One region of the Glaciecola sp. 1036 genome, then DNA from elsewhere that is predicted to be linked to it. Evidence: predicted binding sites of a transcription regulator. Region 1 holds the regulator's gene; the other holds the start of a gene.
The links. Region 1 encodes FliA, which starts transcription of late flagellar genes. Its sites were predicted from a motif close to CTAAAGNTNNNNNNNNNNNNGCCGATA; they were not measured.

Region 1 (10,342 bases):
CTTCAAGCTGGTGGCGAAGATGGTGCTGGCATTGAGCCTGGATTAGCTGAAAAGCTACAGAATTCGCTAGTTGAGGCGACTCAACAGCAAGAAATGGCTGGAGAACCCGCTGTATTATTGACGTCAGGTATTTTACGCCCTGTACTCGCTAGGTTCTTCAAACAATCGGTTTCTGGTTTACATGTATTGTCATATCAGGAAATACCGGATGACAAACAAATAAAAATAGTATCGTCGGTAGGTCAATAAAGTGACAGAGCTGCTGAAAAAGAGAGGAAGATATGAAAATTAGACGTTTTTTTGGCAAAGATATGCGGGAAGCTCTCAATAAAGTGAAAGAAGAGTTAGGCGGTGATGCCGTTATCATGTCGAATAAAAAAACAGCACAAGGAGTAGAGTTAGTTGCAGCAGTAGACCCTACTAGTCATACACCAGATCCAGTGCCCGCCAAAAAGCCGTCTAAAACGACTTTACGCGAAGTTATTGGTGAAGACGACAGTGACAGTCTGCAAGCGCTTTTGCAGCGAAGTGCTGAAATTGCTAAAGAAAACCTTAATTCAGCCCAGGCTAATAATAGCCAAATACGGGAAACTACGTCTTACAACGCTAATACAAACTCTCAGCAGCAGATTAGTCATCAAAAAAAACGAGCAGATGAGAGTATGATTCGATCTCCTGCGTTTACCGATGATCTTAATCTAAATGACACTCAAGCAGCGAGTTTAACACCTCCACCAAGTGTGTTAGAACCTGAGCAGTTAGATAGTATTCGAGCTGAACTTGAATCCATTAAAAATGTGCTTAAATTCCAAGTGTCAGAACTTTCTGAAGAACGCAAAAAACGCAATAACCCTGTGCATCATTATCTAAAAGAACAGCTAACCGGTATGGGAATTAGCCAGCGTTTATGTCAACAATTTATTGACTTTATGCCGCATAAAATAGATGAAAAGCAAGGTTGGAAATACCTACTAAACCTCTTATCTAATCGAATTGTAGTTGGCGGAAACGATATTCTGGGGAAAGCCGGAGTTGTCGCTTTAGTGGGACCAACAGGGACTGGCAAAACAACTACCTTAGCTAAACTTGCAGCGAAATACGCACAAAAATACGGTCCTGACCAAGTTGCTCTGGTGACAATCGACACCTATAGGATTGCTGCTTACGAACAACTTGCAACTTATGGCCGCATCATTGGCTGTTCGGTTAAAAAAGCGCAAAACGCTGAAGAGTTAAATCAAATTTTATATCAAATGCGCAATAAAAAATTGGTGTTAATAGATACGGCTGGTTTCAGTCAGCGAGATGCTAGACTTATTGAACAGTTGAATGAGTATGAAAACGGCTTATCTGTTGATATCAAAAAATATTTAGTGTTACCAGCGGCTTCTCAATATCGAGTTCTGAACGAAACAGTAAAGACCTACAACAACATTGATCTTACTGGATGTATCTTTAGCAAATTAGATGAATGTTACAGCCTTGGAGAAGCATTAAGCGTAATCATTGAAAATGATCTATCATTAAGCTATGTTACCGACGGTCAACGCGTCCCGGAAGACATCAAGTTAGCTGATTCAGGGAACCTTACTCTGGTCGCAGCAAAACTATACAAGAAGTATGGATTGTCACAACAGCCTAATGATTCAGTAGCGATAGCTGGTGGGTTATGATGGAAGATCAAGCGAGTAGCTTAAGAAAGATGAATCAGTCCAAACAAATTAAAGTAGTGGCAGTAACGGGTGGAAAAGGCGGCGTTGGCAAAACCAACCTCACTCTTAACCTTGCAATTGCATCTGCCAAACTAGGCCAGCGAGTCATGGTCCTTGATGCCGATTTAGGTCTTGCAAACGTTGACGTTATGTTAGGTCTACGCGTTCAGCGAAATCTATCTCATGTGCTTTCAGGGGACTGTACTCTCGATGAAGTCCTAGTGAATGGCCCTCATGGTATCAAAATAGCCCCTGCGACCTCTGGTACTAAAAACATGGCAGAGCTAGATCCGCGAGAACATGCTGGCTTAATTCGAGCATTTGGAGAACTTAAAACCCCTATTGATATGTTGTTAGTGGATACCGCCGCGGGCATTTCAGATATGGTGGTGAGTTTCTCAAGGGCCTCACAAGAAGTCATCATAGTAGTATGCGACGAACCAACATCGTTAACAGATGCTTATGCCTTAATCAAAATTCTAAATCGCGAACATGGCGTCTTTAAGTTTAAAGTGGTCGCGAACATGGTGCGTTCAGAGCGTGAAGGTCAGGATTTATTTTCCAAACTTTCAAAAGTAACAGGACGCTTTTTAGATGTAGCTATGGAGTTGGTCGGCATTATTCCTTTCGATGAAAATGTCAGAAAAGCAATCAGGAAGCAAACAGCAGTAGTCGATGCTTATCCATCAACACCTGCTTCTAAAGCGATAAATCAGCTAGCAAGTCGTGTTAATTCTTGGCCAATACCCAAACAAGCGGGCGGACACCTAGAGTTTTTCTTGGAAAATCTTGTGTCTTTGCATGAGTAGGTAAGCAAAAGTGAGTAACAAAGTGACAGTATATCAACAGCAAATAGACAAAAATCAGCTTGTCGAAAGACACGCGCCGCTCGTTAAACGCATTGCCCATCACCTTATGGCAAGATTACCAGCAAGCGTTTTGGTCGACGATCTCATTCAGTCGGGCATGATAGGCCTTTTGGAAGCAGCAAGAAACTTTGATGGTACCAAGGGGGCTAGTTTTGAAACTTTCGCAGGCATTCGCATCCGAGGTGCCATGCTGGATGAAATCCGTAAAGGCGATTGGACACCAAGATCTGTGCATAAAAATTCTAGATCTATTACTGAAGCCATTAATGAAGTGGAAAGTGAAACAGGCAGAGATGCCAGAGATACAGAAGTTGCTGCCAAACTTCAAGTATCGCTAAACGACTATCATCAGATGCTAAATGAAGTAAATGCTGGAAAATTAGTCGGAATCGAAGATTTGGGTGTCTCCGAAGACGTGCTTACAAACGAAGAAAACAAAGGAAATGACATACCTTTTCAAGAAATGATGCAAGGATCATTTCAGAAAGCGCTCGCGCGGGCGATAACAACATTACCAGAGCGAGAAGCTATCGTACTTTCTTTGTATTATGACGAAGAGTTAAATTTACGTGAAATTGGTGAAGTGCTTGAGGTTAGCGAATCGCGAGTGAGTCAAATTCACAGTCAAGCAATGCTGAAGTTAAAAGCAAAGATGCAGTCTTGGCGTGCTGAGTAACAAATAGTAATTAATATTTTCCATACTGGAGGTAGTTTTGGATAAGAATATGAAGATACTGGTTGTTGATGATTTCTCAACAATGCGGCGTATCATTAAAAACCTGCTTAAAGATCTTGGGTTTACAAATATCCAAGAAGCTGATGATGGTAATACGGCGTTGCCGATGCTACAGCAAGGTGACTTTAACTTTGTCGTAACGGATTGGAACATGCCTGGCATGCAGGGTATTGATTTGTTACGTGCAATCCGCTCAAACGATAAACTCAAGCATCTACCTGTACTCATGGTTACGGCTGAAGCTAAGAAAGAGCAGATTGTTGCAGCTGCGCAAGCTGGCGTAAATGGATATGTAGTTAAGCCTTTTACAGCAGCTACGCTGAAAGAGAAACTAGACAAGATTTTTGAACGTCTGGGCTAAAACGAACAATAGAGGTTAGGCCTAATGACTACCGAAAATTCTTTAATTTCGCTTGAAGAAGCGAAAGAGCTAGTAGCATTTCTTGAAAACGGCGACGTAGAAGCGGCAAACGACATTGTGCATAGTGCAGCTTTGAGAGAGTCCAACGAACTTTTTTCTGAAGTTGGCAAGTTAACTCGTCAGTTACACACGTCCTTGGTCAATTTCCAGCTTGATGAAAAACTGTCGCAAATTACCAATCATTCGATACCTGATGCTCAATCAAGACTCGAATATGTTATTGAAGAAACAGAAAAAGCTGCAAATTCGACAATGGATGCGGTTGAACGCAGCATGCCATTGGCAGAGCAACTTAATGACAGATTAAACAGCCTTATTCCTAATTGGAAAAAGCTTATGCAGCGTCAAATTGAGCTTGGCGAATTTAAATCCCTTTGCCATGAACTTGATGACCTGTTGAACGATGCTCAAAACGATTCTGCTGCGTTAAATTCTATGCTCACTGAAGTTCTTATGGCGCAAGGCTACCAAGACTTAACGGGTCAGGTGATACGCCGGGTAATTGAATTAGTTAACGAAGTTGAAGAAGGGCTTGTAGAAATGCTGGCGACCTTTGGTGAACAAGAAGTTAAAGAAAGTAAAGCTCAACCTTTGTCGAAATCTGACGATAAGATAAAAGCCGAAGGGCCAATTATTGATGCAGCAACGCGAAACGACGTCGCCCAAAGTCAAGATGACGTTGATGACTTGCTGTCTAGTTTAGGTTTTTAGGGGAGCGATTCAATGTCATTTGAGGTTGATGAGGATATTTTACAAGATTTCTTGGTGGAAGCCGGAGAAATACTTGAACAATTGCAAGAGCAGTTGGTAGATCTCGAGAATAATCCTGAGGATGCAGACCTGCTGAATGCAATTTTCCGCGGTTACCACACAGTTAAAGGTGGTGCCGGATTTCTGTCATTGACCGAATTAGTTGAAATTTGTCACGGTGCAGAGAACGTATTTGATGTAATGCGAAATGGTCAACGCACCTTAACGCCCGAGCTAATGGATACCATTCTACAAGCGACGGATGTTGTGGTCGCAATGTTTGAGCAAGTTAAAGCTCGTGAACCATTAGATCCAGCGCCTGCCGAGTTAGTAGAGTTACTCCATAAGTTAAGCGCGCCTGAAACTGCCGACGAAAATATTTTTGAAAACGCTGAAGCTAAAAGTAGTGTGCCTGATGAAACGCCAGATGCACAAAGCGAATCTTCAGAAGCTGTAGGTGAGGATATTGAATTAGTCGAGCCAGAAGCCAAAGAGAATACAAATGAAGGCGACAGTATTGACGAAATTTCTGAAGATGAGTTTGAAGCGCTATTAGACGAATTACATGGCGACAAAGCGCCAGGGCAGTCAGCCCCAACTGAAAGTGTGGAAGCAGCTAAGCCAGCAGCACCATCAAACAGTGATGATATTACCGATGATGAATTCGAGGCTTTGTTAGATGAATTGCACGGTAAAGGTGATTTCAAAGTTACAGAATCCGCGCCTGAAGCTAAAGCAGAATCACCTGCAGCGAAAGCTGGCGGTGATGATGAGATTACTGACGAAGAATTTGAAGCCTTATTAGATGACTTGCATGGTAAAGGTAAATCTCCAACACTCAATGACGGTGCAGAGGAAAAAGCTGCAGCCAAGGATGTAAGTCCTAAGAGTTCTGTACCTGAAGCTGAAAAGCCAGCAGCTAGTAGCGAGCCTAACAAGCCTGAAGCGCCGAAAACACCAGCGCCAATTGCGGCTAGCAAGCCAGCGCCTAAGCCAGAAGCTAAACCTGCACCAGCGCCAGCTGCGGCCAAAAAGGCCGAAGCTAAACCTACGCAGGCACAAGCAGAAACTACGGTTAGGGTCGATACCAAACGTCTAGACCAGATCATGAACATGGTCGGTGAGTTGGTACTGGTACGAAATAGACTGCTCAGTCTTGGCATTAACGTCAATGATGAGAGCATGAGCAAAGCTATTGCGAATTTGGATGTTGTTACCGGTGACTTGCAAGGCGCGGTTATGAAAACCCGTATGCAACCCATTAAAAAGGTATTTGGTCGATTCCCTAGAGTTGTCCGAGACCTAGCGCGTTCTTTGAAAAAGGAAATCACCCTAGTTCTAGAAGGTGAAGAAACCGATTTAGATAAAAATCTGGTTGAAGCATTAGCCGATCCTTTGGTGCACTTGGTGCGAAACAGTGTGGATCACGGTATTGAAATGCCGGATGAGCGAGAAGCTGCAGGCAAACCTAGAATGGGTACTGTAAAACTAGCAGCTTCTCAGGAAGGTGATCATATCTTGCTGACCATCAAAGATGATGGTAAAGGTATGGATCCTGAAAAATTGAAAGATATTGCTATCAGTCGGGGAGTTTTAGATGCAGATTCTGCCGCTAGAATGTCTGACGTAGAAGCTTTCAATCTTATTTTTGCACCTGGTTTCTCTACTAAAACAGAAATTAGTGATATCTCAGGCCGTGGTGTAGGTATGGATGTGGTGAAAACCAAAATCAACCAGCTCAATGGTACAGTTAACATTGACTCTAAATTGGGTGTAGGTACTACATTAGAAATTAAAGTACCTTTGACCTTGGCTATTTTGCCAACCCTGATGATAGTAGTTGGACAACAAACCTTTGCGTTACCTTTAGGTTCTGTTAATGAAATCATTAACATGGATCTAAAGAAAACCAATACTGTAGATGGTCAATTGACGATGATCGTTAGATCGAAAGCCATCCCATTGTTCTATTTAAATGATTGGTTAAATCCAATGAAACCAATCAAGGATAGAGCACAAGGTCATGTGGTTGTGGTTCAGATTGGCACTAAGCAAGTTGGGTTTGTGGTGGACAGCTTAATTGGTCAAGAAGAAGTTGTTATTAAGCCTCTGGATGCATTGCTTCAAGGTACTCCTGGTATGGCTGGCGCAACCATCACATCAGACGGTGGAATAGCGTTAATCTTGGACATTCCAAGTTTACTTAAGCGTTATGCCAGATAACCCAGATAACTACTAATTTTAGTCAATTAGTAACTAAGGCCGAATGCATTGTCATTCGGCTTTTTACTTTATGCTAGATAAATGCAGATTTGGTCCAAAAATAGCATTAGATTTATCAATACAGAGCAACTAACCAAAATTGTGTGTAAACACTTAGATTAAATATCCAATGAAAACCTGGACGATAGTCAATCAAAAGGGCGGTGTAGGCAAAACTACAACCGCAGTATCACTCGCTGGAAGCTTGGTTAATCAAGGCTATAAGGTGCTGATCGTGGATTTAGATCCCCAAGGCTCACTGACTGTCTACCTCAGAGTTAAACAGTCAGCAACAGTGGGTTTGTATGACTATTTTTTGGCACCAGATGATAAAAACGTGTCGGATCTTATCGCGAAAACGTCAATTCCTAAGGTTGACGTTATACCTGGATCAAAAACCTTGGCTACACTTGATAGAGAGTTTGGTAATGCTCAAGGTAAAGGATTGGTGATTAAACAGTTGTGTCGCTCCTTGATTGGCCAATACGATTATGTACTCATAGATTGTCCACCCGTGTTGGGTGTATTAATGGTCAATGGGCTAACAGCTGCTGATGTGATAGTTATCCCGACACAAACTGAATTTTTAGCCTTAGAAGGGCTAAAGAACATGCTGTCAACCTTGCAATTACTGCAACCCTTGTTAAATAGCCAAGCAAAGATAAAGATAATCGCCACTATGTTTGATAGACGTTTAAAGGCTTGTCAGAAAGCATTTTTAATGTTGAAAGAAGCACATTCAGAGATGCTATGGCGTGGCTACATCCCTGTGGATACAAAATTCAGAGATGCAAGCGAAAAAGGTCAACCTATTAATTTATTAAACCCAGCGTCAAGAGGCAGTTTTGCTTATGACAAATTGTCGAATGATTTAGTTAATCTAAGCTTAAAATCCTTATGAATAAAACATCAGAATCTCAAGTGTTACAGGATTACTTTTCTGTATTAATTACTCCCGCTGAAGAACTAAAAGCATTAGATAATGCCGCCAGTTTATTGCAAAACGCCCAACAACAATTACTCAATGAGCAAGTGCAAGCTGAAACATCTGAGATAGTAAATCAAGAATCTGATCAGAATCTGAATGTTGAGCAATATCTCGAAGAAAATTTAATAGCACTGAAAGAGCGTTTGCCAGTGAGATTTCAGGCTTTGTTTTTTAACTTAGCAGGTGTGACACTTGCCTTACCGTTAGTTGAACTCGGTGGAATCCATAAACTAGATAAAGTCACTTCACTACCAAGAAAGCCTGAGTATATTTTAGGACTTATGGTAAAAGGGGAAGAAAAATTTCAATGTATTGACACCGCCAGGTGGATAATGCCAGAAAAATATTTAAGCCTTAAACAAGAAATTCCGGCTTATAAATTTGCAGTGCAGCTGGGTAAAACAGGGTATGTACTTGCTTGTGAAGCAATAGAGGATACCTTAGAAATTTCTCAACATGATATAAAGTGGCGAGACAATGGCAAAAAGCAACCTTGGTTTGCTGGTACGGTGAAAGAAAAAATGTGTGCCCTTGTAGATGCTGAAGAACTGGTAAAACTTCTGAGTAATCCAAGCACATCTAAGGCGCTTGCTTAACTTTTGTCGAATTTTATTGCAACAAATCCAAATCTAGGCTTTAGAAGCTGATAAATATGCCGATACTCATATTAAGTTAATTAGATATCGTTGCTATACATATCAAAAACACTATTGATATACGGAGTAATTTTTATGTCAGAAGAAAGAGCCACTGCGACTGCCGCAGATCCAAATGATGAGGTTCTTCAATGGGTTACTTATCGTTTAGATGAGGAAACCTATGGTATAAACGTAATGCAAGTACAAGAAGTATTGCGCTATACCGAAATTGCGCCAGTACCCGGAGCGCCTAACTATGTATTAGGTATCATCAACCTTCGTGGTAATGTTGTGACCGTTATCGATACTCGGGCAAGATTTGGACTACCGCCTGCTGATATTACGGATAATTCACGTATCGTTATAATTGAATCGGATGAACATGTCGTTGGCATTTTAGTGGATAGTGTTGCAGAAGTCGTCTATCTACGCTCTTCAGAAATTGATAGTGCGCCAAATGTTGGCACAGAAGAAAGTGCTAAATTTATCCAAGGTGTAAGCAATAGAGGCGATGAGCTGCTTATTCTGGTAGATTTGAACAAGTTATTGTCAGACGACGAATGGGATGATGTTATGGGCTTATAGTCCAGAATATTCGTTTCAACAAAAATGAATTATGAAATAAAGCCGCTTAGGTATTGCCTTTGCGGCTTTTTTATTGAGTAAATTCAATGTTCATGTTTATACTGATAATACCTTTAACTGTTATGTATTCAGTTTCATGTCCGAACAATATTGGCTTATCACCTTCTCTTCAATCATTCTGCTATTATTGGTAATTATATTTATTCTATTTGCTTACACTAGGAATACCAAAGCAAAACTCCTTCAAAGTGTTGGTCTTATTGATAATTTACATAAAATGCTTCAGCAGTTAGAGAAAAGACTCGCCACTGCCGAAACCAGTATTTCAGCGTCAAAATCTTCTGTTGATGCATCAGATTTACAGCAACGAGTGTTGGAATTGGAACAGCAGCACCAAACCGTTGAAAGTAAAATAGCGAGGTTCGAGGAAAAAGTGATCGATCTTCAAGAAAGAGATCCGGAATTAAAGCTTTATGCCAAAGCAAATAAATTGGTCGCCGCTGGTGAAGATTTAGAAGATGTAGTGGCGGCAAGCGGGCTTCCAAGAGCCGAAGTTGAAATGCTTTTTGATGTGCACAGAAGAAAATAATCAATAAATTCAAATAAACGTATAGACGTCTAGACGTAAATTCTTGACATTTGTCTCAGTATGCAGACAATAGCCGCATGTATTAGATGCTAATTAGTCGGTTTTATCAGTATGCCTATTAAAATACCCGCAGAATTGCCCGCGTTAGATGAGTTACTCAACGAAAACATTTTCGCTATGGATAACGAACGCGCGCTTAAACAAAATATTCGTCCGTTAGAAGTGGGTATTTTGAATCTAATGCCAAATAAAATTGAGACTGAGCTACAAATCTTACGCATGCTCTCAAACACCCCCTTGCAAATTAATATCGATTTGATTCGTATCGATGATACTGTGCCCAAACATACACCTGTGTCACATATGAATGCGTTTTATCATGTATTTGATGAAGTTAAAGATAAAAAATACGACGGCTTGATAGTCACAGGCGCTCCTCTTGGTACCCTGGAGTATGAAGAGGTTAATTATTGGGACAAAATGGTTGAATTGATGGATTGGGCTAAACGTCACGTACAATCTACTTTGTATTTATGCTGGGCAGCCCATGCTGCACTTTATCATTTTTATGGCTTGCAACGTCAAATAAGAGAAAATAAGCTCTCAGGCGTTTATGAACATCAAGTGCTAGAATGTAAACATGAATTAATGCGTGGATTTGACCCTATTTTTTGTGCACCACATTCTCGAGTAGGTGAAATTCTTTTACAAGATTACGTGTCAGTAGAAAACCTTAAAGTGTTGGCAAGTTCAGAACAAGCTGGGGTTTATTTATCGGCTACACAAAATGCT
Region 2 (10,342 bases), on a different contig from region 1:
TTAAGTACCATTGATTCAAGATTTCCGTTTGGACAATTATCTCACCAAGTACAACTTGATCTAATTTATGCTTACTATAAAACCGGCAATAGAGAACAAACATTAGCGACTATCGACCGATTTATTCGCCTAAATCCAAATCATTCTGATGTAGATTACGCTATGTATATGCGTGGCTTGGTCAATATGGAAAGTGATAACAACCTGTTCCAAGATTTGTTTAACGTAGATCGTGGTGACCGCGATCCCAGCGCATCCCGTGAAGCCTTTGAAGATTTTCGACGTTTACTTGAAAAGCTACCAGACTCTAAATATGCCGACGATGCTAAGCAACGCATGGTTGCAATTAAAGATAGACTCGCTCGCCACGAAATCTCAGTTGCTCGTTTTTACATGCGTAGAGAAGCATGGGTTGCGGCAGCAAACCGTGGTCGATATGTTTTAGAATATTTTGCTGATACTGCACAAGTGCAGCCCGCCCTTGAGATCATGGTAGAAAGCTATGATCAAATTGGATTAGAGCAATTAAAGCAAAACGCTCTAAAAACATTGAAACTAAATTATCCAGACAGCGATTTTATCCGCTAACACTCGGGCAGTAGATTAATCCGTATTAGCTTTAAAATATAAATTGCTAAGCGGATTAATTAGCTTTGCCCAACCATCAGTGAAATGCAGTGGACTGTCCACAATGCTGAAAACCAAACACCCGTTATGATTTGCTGTGTAAGGGGAATGGGTATGGGAATCGTTTAAAAATATCAAATCCCCACTATCGTAGCTAGACATTCCATCTGAAAATTGCCCATCAATGACCAAGGTAATTTCGTTTCCCGTATGGCTGTGTTCCGGCACCACACAACCTTGCTCCATATAAATGAACTGGGCAAGATTTTTACCGCCTATGGTTACCCCTGCTTGCCAGATTTTACCAAGATGTTTTGACCAGCCTTGATTTCTCGCTTTCTCTGCAAAGCGTTGTAATGGTTGGGGGATATTAAATACCTTACCTTCAAGTTGTAAGGTTGTGGTAACTACAGATTGTGGGACTGGACAGTAATAGCCGTCGCAAAACGGCTTGTCTTCAGTTATGTCTTTAAACATTTGAGAAAAATCAACATTGTCAGCAAAACTGTTGTGGCTGCTTTCAAACGAATTCACCGCGCGCTCTTGTAATAAATCGAATGATTCCATGCATTTTTTGCACATATCCATGTGCGACGCTATCATCAGTGATAGCGCAGGGGACATATTACCCTCAGCAAATTGACTCAGTTGTTGAGCGCTAGGGTGAAATCTAATCATACTCTTTAAGCATATCCTTCAAACGTTGTAACGCTAATCGTGTTCTAGACTTAACCGTACCTAAAGGAATATCTAAGTCATCAGCAACTTCTTGTTGAGATTTGCCATCAATGTAAATTGCCTCTACAACGGCTTTTTGCTTTTTAGGCAATCCTTCAAAAAACTGCCCCACTTCCTCCAACGTAATTTGTTGGTCCAGCGGTGCAATTTTAGTGTCAGCTGTTTGCTCACACAAAATTGGCCAAATATCATCAGAACACACATCTTCTTTTCTGTTTTGTAACTTTCGCAACATATCAAAACGTATGTTTCTAGCAATGGTGAAAATCCAAGTAGATGGACTTCCTTTCTCCGAATTAAATAGGTGCGCTTTCTGCCAAACATTAGACATTGTGTCTTGCACTAGCTCCATTGCAAGCGCCTCATTACCCATTTGTTTCAACGCATAAGAGCGCAATCTTGGTGCAAAATAACTGAACACCTTGGAAAAGGCTATTTTACATCGCTTGTTTGCTACAGTGTCTAAATACTGAGCCATTTCTACTGCACATTCTTTAGGCTTACAATCTTCTCGCTTTTGATTTTCCAGTGGAATTCCGATCAACATGATTTTTACCCTTTTCGTTTTTCAACTTGCGTAGAACTTCAGTATACGCAAAGATTTATGAACAAAAAGTGAAATAAATTTAATATACAGGTCAGTTTTTTCGAAACCATTAAAAATCCAACAGAAAGTTCTATTAATCAATAAGTTGATTTAAATAGGCAACGACTCTGTTCGTATCGCCATGATGTAAAAAATGTTGTTTTTGCTCTGCATTCACGGGTAACAATTCAATCCAGCGATTAATTACCCACTCTGGTTCGTCAAACTTCAACTCCGAATACAACTTCGCAACTTCTGGATATTTGTCGTATATTTCCTTGAGTCTGTTGGTTGCGGATTGCAAATCATATGTATTGCCAGATGATGACCATATTTCGCAAGGTTCGCACTCACCTATCCGCAGACCATCCGGTTCGGTCGCTATGTTGTGAATCTTTACACAATATTGGCCTTCAACCGTAATACCCAACAGGCCGTCCTTCAAAATGTCAAAATCGATTACATTGCAGTAAGTCCCTAGGGGAAATATGTGTGAATTTGATTGTTTGTTACCCGAGGTATTTAACATGCAAACAACAAAACCACCGTTATTCGCACAAACCTCTTTCACCATTCGTGTGTATCTTGGTTCGAATATTCTTAGTGCCAATCTACCTTCGGGTAACAAATGTGAAGATAAAGGAAACAGTGGCAACTTCATTTTTATTTTGACCGTGATGATTAACTTATCTCATAAGTACAAGAAATTGTCTGAGTTGGATTAGTTCGACTATTAATTAAAAATTATTAATGGTTGATCTGGTCTGAAAATCAGCCTGTATCTGAATAAAAACTTTTACCAGACCTTATGCATTTATTAGACAAGTTTTCTACATTTTATTCTGATTTGGCGTCGATGAAAGTCGATAAATTATCTGAAATCTACAGTCAGAATGTGGTCTTTGCCGACCCTGTAGGTAGGTACGAAGGTATCTCTGCAGTTGAAAATTATTTTACTAAGTTGTTAAAAAACGCAAAGTATTGTGAATTTGATATTCACGACAAATTGTCCACCACGGATGGCCACCACGTCATAACATGGACGATGAAGTACATTTCATCACGAATCAATAATGGAAAGCCGGTAAGTGTTGACGGAATCACTTGGCTAGAAACTCAAGACAATAAAATTACATTGCACAGAGACTATTACGATCTTGGACAAATGGCTTACGAACACGTGCCGATCTTGGGCTATTTCGTTAAAAGTGTGAAAAGGAGAATTGGCTAATGGCTAAAGTGTTAGTTACCGGAGCAACATCAGGTATTGGCGAAGCCTTTGTCAAGAAATTAGCACAAGAAGGGCATAATGTTATTGCTTGTGGTCGAAATAAAGAAAAACTACAACAGCTTTCTCAGTCTCCGAATATCGAAGCATTGCAATTTGATGTTACCGACGAAACAGAAACGAAATCCGCACTTAGCGATGTTATTGCTGATTACTATGTATTGAACGCTGGTACCTGCGAATATGTGGACATTGATCAGGTTGAAGCCGATATGTTTAAACGCGTATTTACCACAAATGTGTTTGGTGCAGCCAACGTGATGGCGGCAATTTTGCCTCGTTGTCGCAAACAAGACACTGTGGTATTTGTTGATAGCCTTGCCCGTTTATTGCCTTTTCCAAGAAGCCAAGCCTACGGTGGCAGCAAAGCAGCATTGCATTACATGGCCAAAAGTTTTGCTGTAGATCTAGACAGAAAAGGGGTAAAAGTAAAAACAATTTCACCGGGTTTTGTAGAAACGCCGTTAACTGATAAAAACGATTTTGATATGCCAATGCGTATCAGCGCCGATGCAGCCGCAGATTATATGTACAAAGGCATATTTAGTTCTCGGCGTTCAATTTATTTTCCTCTGCGATTCAGTTTAATGATCCGTTTTCTAAATTTACTTCCTGCGTTTTTACAACATAAATTATGTATTCGTTTAAGTCGCGGAATGAAAGGGAAGTAGTCAATATGCAAAAGCAACGAATAGCAATAATTGGTTCAGGTATTTCAGGTCTTACGTGCGGCTACCTGTTAAATGATAGAGCTGACATAACCCTATATGAAGCTGGCGATTATCTGGGCGGCCACACAGCAACAAAAGACATCGAGATTGATGGTCAAGAGTACGCCATTGATACTGGTTTTATCGTTTTCAACGACTGGACTTACCCTAACTTTATTAAACTGTTAGATAAAATTGGGGTTAAAAAACAAGCCACCGAAATGAGTTTTAGTGTCAGAAATAATAGCTCTGAACTAGAATACAATGGCCATAGTCTTAATACTCTTTTTGCTCAGAGAAGAAATCTTTTATCTCCACGTTTTTATCGACTCATTCGAGAGATTCTTAGGTTTAATGATTTGTGTAAACAAACGCTCAATAGTGATCTCAATCTGTCTGAAATAACGCTAACAGAGTTTTTACAAAAGCATGGGTTTTCAGATTATTTTGCGGTTAATTATATCTTGCCAATGTGCGCGGCAATATGGAGTGCAAGCTTAGAAACAGCTGGAAATTTTCCATTGGCATTCTTCCTGAAATTTTTTAATAACCATGGACTATTAAATGTCAACGATAGACCTCAATGGTACACTATTGTTGGAGGTTCAAGGGAGTATGTAGGACCACTAGCAAAAGAATTTTCGAATAAAATTAAACTTTCAACCCCAGTAAAGAAAGTCACAAAAACGTCATCTGGTTTAATTGTTACCACAGACTCGGGGGATGAGTTATTTGATGATGTTATTTTTGCTTGCCATAGCGATCAAGCTCTGCAACTGCTGGATGTCAGTTCTCTAGACCAAGCATTAAGTAAACAAACAACAAATATACTTGGTGCTATCCCCTATGCGTTAAACGATGTAATTCTACACACAGACGTCAAAGTACTTCCTAAACGAAGATTGGCATGGGCTAGCTGGAATTATCAACTTCAAGGCACAAAAAACGAACGCGAGGCACCAGCAAAAGTGTCCTACAACATGAATATTTTACAACGTCTACAGGCTAACCGTACCTTTATTGTTACCTTGAATGATAGGGAAAATATAGACCCTGAGAAAATTCTAGGACAGTACGAATATGCCCACCCACAGTTTAGTCCAAAAATGGTGGCAGCTCAGCAACAACGAGCTCAGATTTGTGGTGTCCAAGGTATACATTATTGCGGTGCGTATTGGTACAACGGTTTCCACGAAGATGGCGTTAGAAGTGCCTTGGATGTTTGCAAACGCTTTGGAGCGCACCTCTGATGCAGACATTTGAAAGTGCAATATACAAAGGAAAGGTTTTTCATCATCGATTTGAACCCAAGCAACATGAATTTACCTATTCGTTATACATGTGGTGGTTAAAGCTAGACGAGCTTGTTGCAATCGAAAAGGAAATAAAACACTTCCATCTTAAAAAATCCTATAGATACCCTGTTAGCTTTTCTTCAAGCGATTACCTAAAAAAGGATGAAGACTGTTCGACCCCGCTAAAAGAAAGGGCATTAAATTGCATGAACAAGTTAACAGATGAGCGTTTAGAAGGCGATATATTCTTCTTCGGACAGGTGCGAACGTTTAATCTGTATTTTAGCCCAGTTAACTTTTGGTTCTTACGCGACCATAATGGTGAATACACTCATATGTTGGCTGAAGTTTCTAATACACCTTGGAACGAGCGCCATCATTACCTAGTTGATCTACAGAATCAGCAAGACACTGAGAAAGCTTTTCACGTTTCGCCTTTTAATCCCATGGATATGATTTACAAATGGCAAATTCAAATGCCTGGGCAGCAAATTAACTTACGCTTGAGCTGTTTTAAACAAAATAAACATTTTGAAGCCGCTATCGCAATGCAGCGCTCTGAATTAAGTAATAAAACGCTTAAACAATGTGTCTCGAGTATTCCTAGCATGACCGTAAAAACAATGGCTGGAATTTACTGGCAAGCACTAAAACTATTTTTTAAACGTGTACCCGTCTACACACATTCGTGATGTACGAAAGATAGAAGGAACAAAAGATGTCGCATAATGAACAAACCTATTTATCTACCGATACCAGTTCTGTTTGGGAAAAAACCTGCCGTTCATTGTTTATCAGTGCACTTAAACGAATGCCCGAGGGCTTTCTTGTTATAAAAGAACAGCAGAATGTGATTGCTCAGCTAGGAGATCCTCACTCAGATTTAAAGGCGGAAGTGAACATATTAAACCCAAGCGCCTATCCTAAACTTCTGTTAGGAGGAAGCATTGCCTCGGGTGAAACTTTTACTGACAAGCTTTGGGAAAGTCCAAATTTAACTAATGTTATTCGTATATTTGCTAGAAACCTGCCGACTTTAGACAATTGGGAAAAGAAGTTTAAATGGATAACCATGCCTTCCGTGAAACTGCGTCACTTTTTGAACAAGAACTCCAAAAGCCAAGCAAAACGCAATATCTGTGCACATTACGATTTAGGTAATAAACTTTATAGCAAATTCCTAGATCAGAGCATGATGTACTCGGCTGCGATTTACCCTGATCCCCAGGCTACGTTAGCCCAGGCTCAGACCCACAAGTTAGATACAATTTGTCGTAAACTCAAATTGACCCCTAATGATCATTTATTAGAGATTGGCACAGGTTGGGGAGGTTTAGCTGTTTATGCCGCTGAGCATTTTGGCTGTAAAGTCACAACCACTACGATCTCTGAAGAACAATACGCTTTTGCCGAAGACTTAATCAAATCAAAGGGCTTAGAAAATAAAATTACCTTACTCAAGCAAGATTATCGATTACTCGAAGGTCAATACGATAAACTTGTTTCCATTGAGATGATTGAAGCCGTTGGTAAAGAGTATCTCCCTAACTTTTTTCAAAAATGCGCTTCATTGCTAAAGGAAGACGGGCTTATGCTACTACAGTCGATCATAATTGATGATAGACGCTACGACAGCTATACCAACAACGTTGACTTTATCCAAAAGCATATTTTCCCCGGTGGATTCTTACCGTCGCAATTTTCGATTAATCAGCACGTTAAAAAATACACCAATATGAGCATTCGAGATGTACATGATATAGGCTTGGATTATGCTCGTACCTTGCAAGATTGGTTCAATGCCTTTATGCAACAAAAATCCGCGTTGAATGAAGATGGTTACGATGAGCGATTTATGCGTATGTGGCAATATTATTTAAATTATTGCGAAGGTGGTTTTTTAGAGCGGGTTATTAGTACCGTGCAAGTAGTGATTGCAAAACCTGGATTCAGAGCTGATCTACATCGATAAGTAAAACGCCAGCGGATTATTGAATCCCTGCTCGGTATATGCGCTGGCGCTTGTTTCTATTCTTGTATAACTGAAATAGGATCTGAGAACTTAGGCTCACCTTGAATAATGGCGATTTCCACACGACGATTTTGGGCATTATCTTCAGGTGTATCCCCCATGGCTATTGGCTGAGTCGCGGCTTTACCAATCACCCGCATGCGCTGTTCATCAAATCCAGGCGCTCTACGTAATTGTTCAGCAACTGCCACTGCTCGCTGTGCACTAAGATCCCAATTTGAAGTATATAATTCGTTTGAAATTTGAATACCATCACTGTGACCGGTAATTTCTACTTTACCAGGCATATCATTTAAGATAGTGCCTAGCCTTCGAATAACGGGCACAAATTGTGGTTGCAAAAATGCAGAACCTGCAGAAAAAGAACCGTTTTCTCTTATGCGGATTACAATTTGTTGGCCAAGGTTTTCTACATCTACCGCACCATCTTTTATTTCTTTTTGTAGTAAGTCTTCAATTTTCTTTTTATTCTTTTCGACTTGCTCTTTGTCTGCTGACGCCGCACCTGCAGCTGCTGTTTGATTTGCTGTTTGAGGAGACTGACCACCTCTAAAGGTGCCTCTCTGCTTCTGACGACCACCTGCGGAGTCTTCTTCCCCATCTTGGAAGTTGAGCATTGGACGAGTAATGTCTTGGGTAATCTGTTGAATGCTCTCAATGGGAGTAGGATCTGGTTTGCCAGGTCTAAATTCTAATGCAACAACACTGGTCCCTTTAGGAATATCCTTTAATTCAATTTTATTTTGCACACCAAAGGCAAATTTCATTGAACCTGCTATTTGCTTAAACTTTTTCACATCCATTTCAGAAAAAGACAATAGCAATACGAAAAAGCACATAAGCAAAGACATTAAGTCAGCAAATGTACCCATCCATGCAGGTAGCCCTTCGGGCGGGCATTTAGGACATTCTTGTTGCTCAGCCATTAGGCGGCCTCTTCTTCTGAGCCACGCTTACCTTCAGCAATGTAACCTTTTAATACACCTTCGATAACACGAGGGTTTTGTCCATCTGCAATACCTAGAATGCCATCTAGAATTAGGCTCTGATTGAGTTTTTCCTCAGAGCTTCTAACATTCAGTTTAAATGATACCGGCAAGCAAAATAAGTTGGCCATCATGGCGCCGTACAGTGTGGTTAACAATGCAACAGCCATGGCAGGCCCAATGGCTTTAGGATCATCCATGTTGGATAACATGGCAACCAAACCGATCAGCGTTCCTATCATCCCCATTGCCGGCGCAACATCACCCATAGATTTGAAAATAACGGCACCTGATTCGTGTCTTTCAGTTGTGTTAACGATGTCTTTGTACATAGTGTCACGAACAACATCTACATCATGTCCATCCACCAACATGTTGACCCCTTTCTGCATAAAGGCATTTTCAATTTCTTGTTCTTCCAGCGCTAGAAAGCCCCCTTTGCGAGCTTCATCTGCCATTTGTACGATCTTTTCAATCAACTCCTCAGGGGTTTGCAATTTGAAAGAAAAAGCCTTTCCCATGACTTTACCAGCGCCCAAAAATTGCGACATAGGGTATTGCATAAGAACAACGAAAATCGACCCGCCGAAAACGATAAGTAAAGAAGGCACGTTGAAGAAGATCATAATGTCTCCCCCCATGACCATCGCCATTACAACGAAGCCCAAAGCGCCTAAAAATCCGACAAGGGTTGCTAAATCCACAGGTTACTCCTCGAAATGAGTCTTTTTATTAGCCAAATCTGAATGTCTTATTTAACGGCAGTAGCGAATAAATCTTTATGATTTACCGCAATCAAACAGGAACTTTGTTAAGTCAATAGAATTACATTGAATTTGTACTGTTGTTTCGGTATCTTGCATGCCAATTATAAGATTTCTTGAGGAGCGAATATGAGCACTGCTGATTTAAGTTTTGAGCAAGCTATGGAAGAGTTAGAAAGCTTAGTAAATCAAATGGAACAAGGTGACATTACGCTTGAAGAATCTTTAAAATCTTTCGAGCGCGGTGTATCACTAGCTCGTCATTCACAAGCATTGTTAACTAAAGCAGAACAAAAAGTAAAACAACTGACCGAACAAGCCGGTGAAGAATCTTTAGAGAATTTTATTGAACCCCCACTAAGCGAATGAACCAGCAACTCACACGACTTCAGCAACAAATAAACGCCGAACTCAGCGAAACTTTCGAGCATGTTAAGGCTAGCCTAAATTTACAAGAGTCTCGTTTACTATCAGCAATGGAGTATGCCCTGCTCAATGGCGGTAAGCGTATGCGACCGCTATTATTGAGCCTTGTTGGGCAAGTGTTTGAAGCCAATCAACAAGATATTAAAGTCGCTAGTTTAGCACTTGAATGTATTCATGCTTATTCTCTTATCCATGACGACCTCCCCTCTATGGATAACGATGATTTACGTCGGGGCAAACCCACTTGTCATATTCAATTTGATGAGGCCACAGCTATTCTAGCTGGTGATGCTCTGCAAACTCTGGCCTTTGAATGCCTGAGTAGTTTTACCATGGAAGCATCTGAAACCAAACGATTACAACTAGTAGCTATTCTAGCCAAAGCGTCCGGGTTACGGGGGATGTGCTTAGGTCAAAGCTTAGATTTACTCGCTACAAATACAGCAATTGATTTAGCAAGTTTGCAACAATTACATCAACTTAAAACCGGTGCATTGCTAAAAGCATCTGTGCAAATGGGCGCTTGTTTGGGTACCAAACCCTATTCTCCTAAAACTGAGAATTTACTCGTTCAATTTGCTGATAACATAGGATTAGCGTTTCAGATTCAAGATGACATTCTGGATGTCATCTCCGATACTGAAACCTTAGGTAAACCACAAGGTTCTGACCAACAAAGCAATAAATCGACTTTTGTGACGCATTTTGGTTTGGAAGGAGCCAAAAACGAATTACAAAAAAAATATCATCTTGCTATACAGTCATTAGAACAACTTGAGTACAATACCCAAGATTTGCAAGCATTTACGCAGTACATGGTAACCCGCACCTATTAATAAGTTGCGGCATTATTGACTTGAATATCATTTAAAACCAAAAGAAAAGAATTA

Region 2: the regulator FliA is predicted to act here: its motif matches at 9,019-9,045, upstream of pomA (flagellar motor protein PomA).

Annotation. Positions count from the first base shown of each region.
Region 1 is NZ_JBLWFH010000009.1:149,027-159,368, forward strand. Features, by position in the region: gene flhA (flagellar biosynthesis protein FlhA) at 1-249, shown strand, start outside; gene flhF (flagellar biosynthesis protein FlhF) at 282-1,673, shown strand; gene ACNKW3_RS14180 (MinD/ParA family ATP-binding protein) at 1,670-2,521, shown strand; gene ACNKW3_RS14185 (RNA polymerase sigma factor FliA) at 2,532-3,257, shown strand; gene cheY (chemotaxis response regulator CheY) at 3,295-3,678, shown strand; gene ACNKW3_RS14195 (protein phosphatase CheZ) at 3,703-4,449, shown strand; gene ACNKW3_RS14200 (chemotaxis protein CheW) at 4,462-6,711, shown strand; gene ACNKW3_RS14205 (ParA family protein) at 6,881-7,651, shown strand; gene ACNKW3_RS14210 (chemotaxis protein CheW) at 7,648-8,334, shown strand; gene ACNKW3_RS14215 (chemotaxis protein CheW) at 8,470-8,961, shown strand; gene ACNKW3_RS14220 (DUF2802 domain-containing protein) at 9,098-9,550, shown strand; gene ACNKW3_RS14225 (homoserine O-succinyltransferase) at 9,662-10,342, shown strand, end outside.
Region 2 is NZ_JBLWFH010000004.1:12,724-23,065, forward strand. Features, by position in the region: gene ACNKW3_RS07170 (outer membrane protein assembly factor BamD) at 1-588, shown strand, start outside; gene ACNKW3_RS07175 (ChrR family anti-sigma-E factor) at 604-1,305, opposite strand; gene ACNKW3_RS07180 (sigma-70 family RNA polymerase sigma factor) at 1,298-1,912, opposite strand; gene ACNKW3_RS07185 (LON peptidase substrate-binding domain-containing protein) at 2,046-2,612, opposite strand; gene ACNKW3_RS07190 (nuclear transport factor 2 family protein) at 2,760-3,182, shown strand; gene ACNKW3_RS07195 (SDR family NAD(P)-dependent oxidoreductase) at 3,182-3,910, shown strand; gene ACNKW3_RS07200 (NAD(P)/FAD-dependent oxidoreductase) at 3,916-5,199, shown strand; gene ACNKW3_RS07205 (DUF1365 domain-containing protein) at 5,199-5,936, shown strand; gene ACNKW3_RS07210 (class I SAM-dependent methyltransferase) at 5,963-7,216, shown strand; gene ACNKW3_RS07215 (flagellar motor protein MotB) at 7,273-8,202, opposite strand; gene pomA (flagellar motor protein PomA) at 8,202-8,966, opposite strand; gene ACNKW3_RS07225 (exodeoxyribonuclease VII small subunit) at 9,156-9,395, shown strand; gene ACNKW3_RS07230 (farnesyl diphosphate synthase) at 9,392-10,288, shown strand.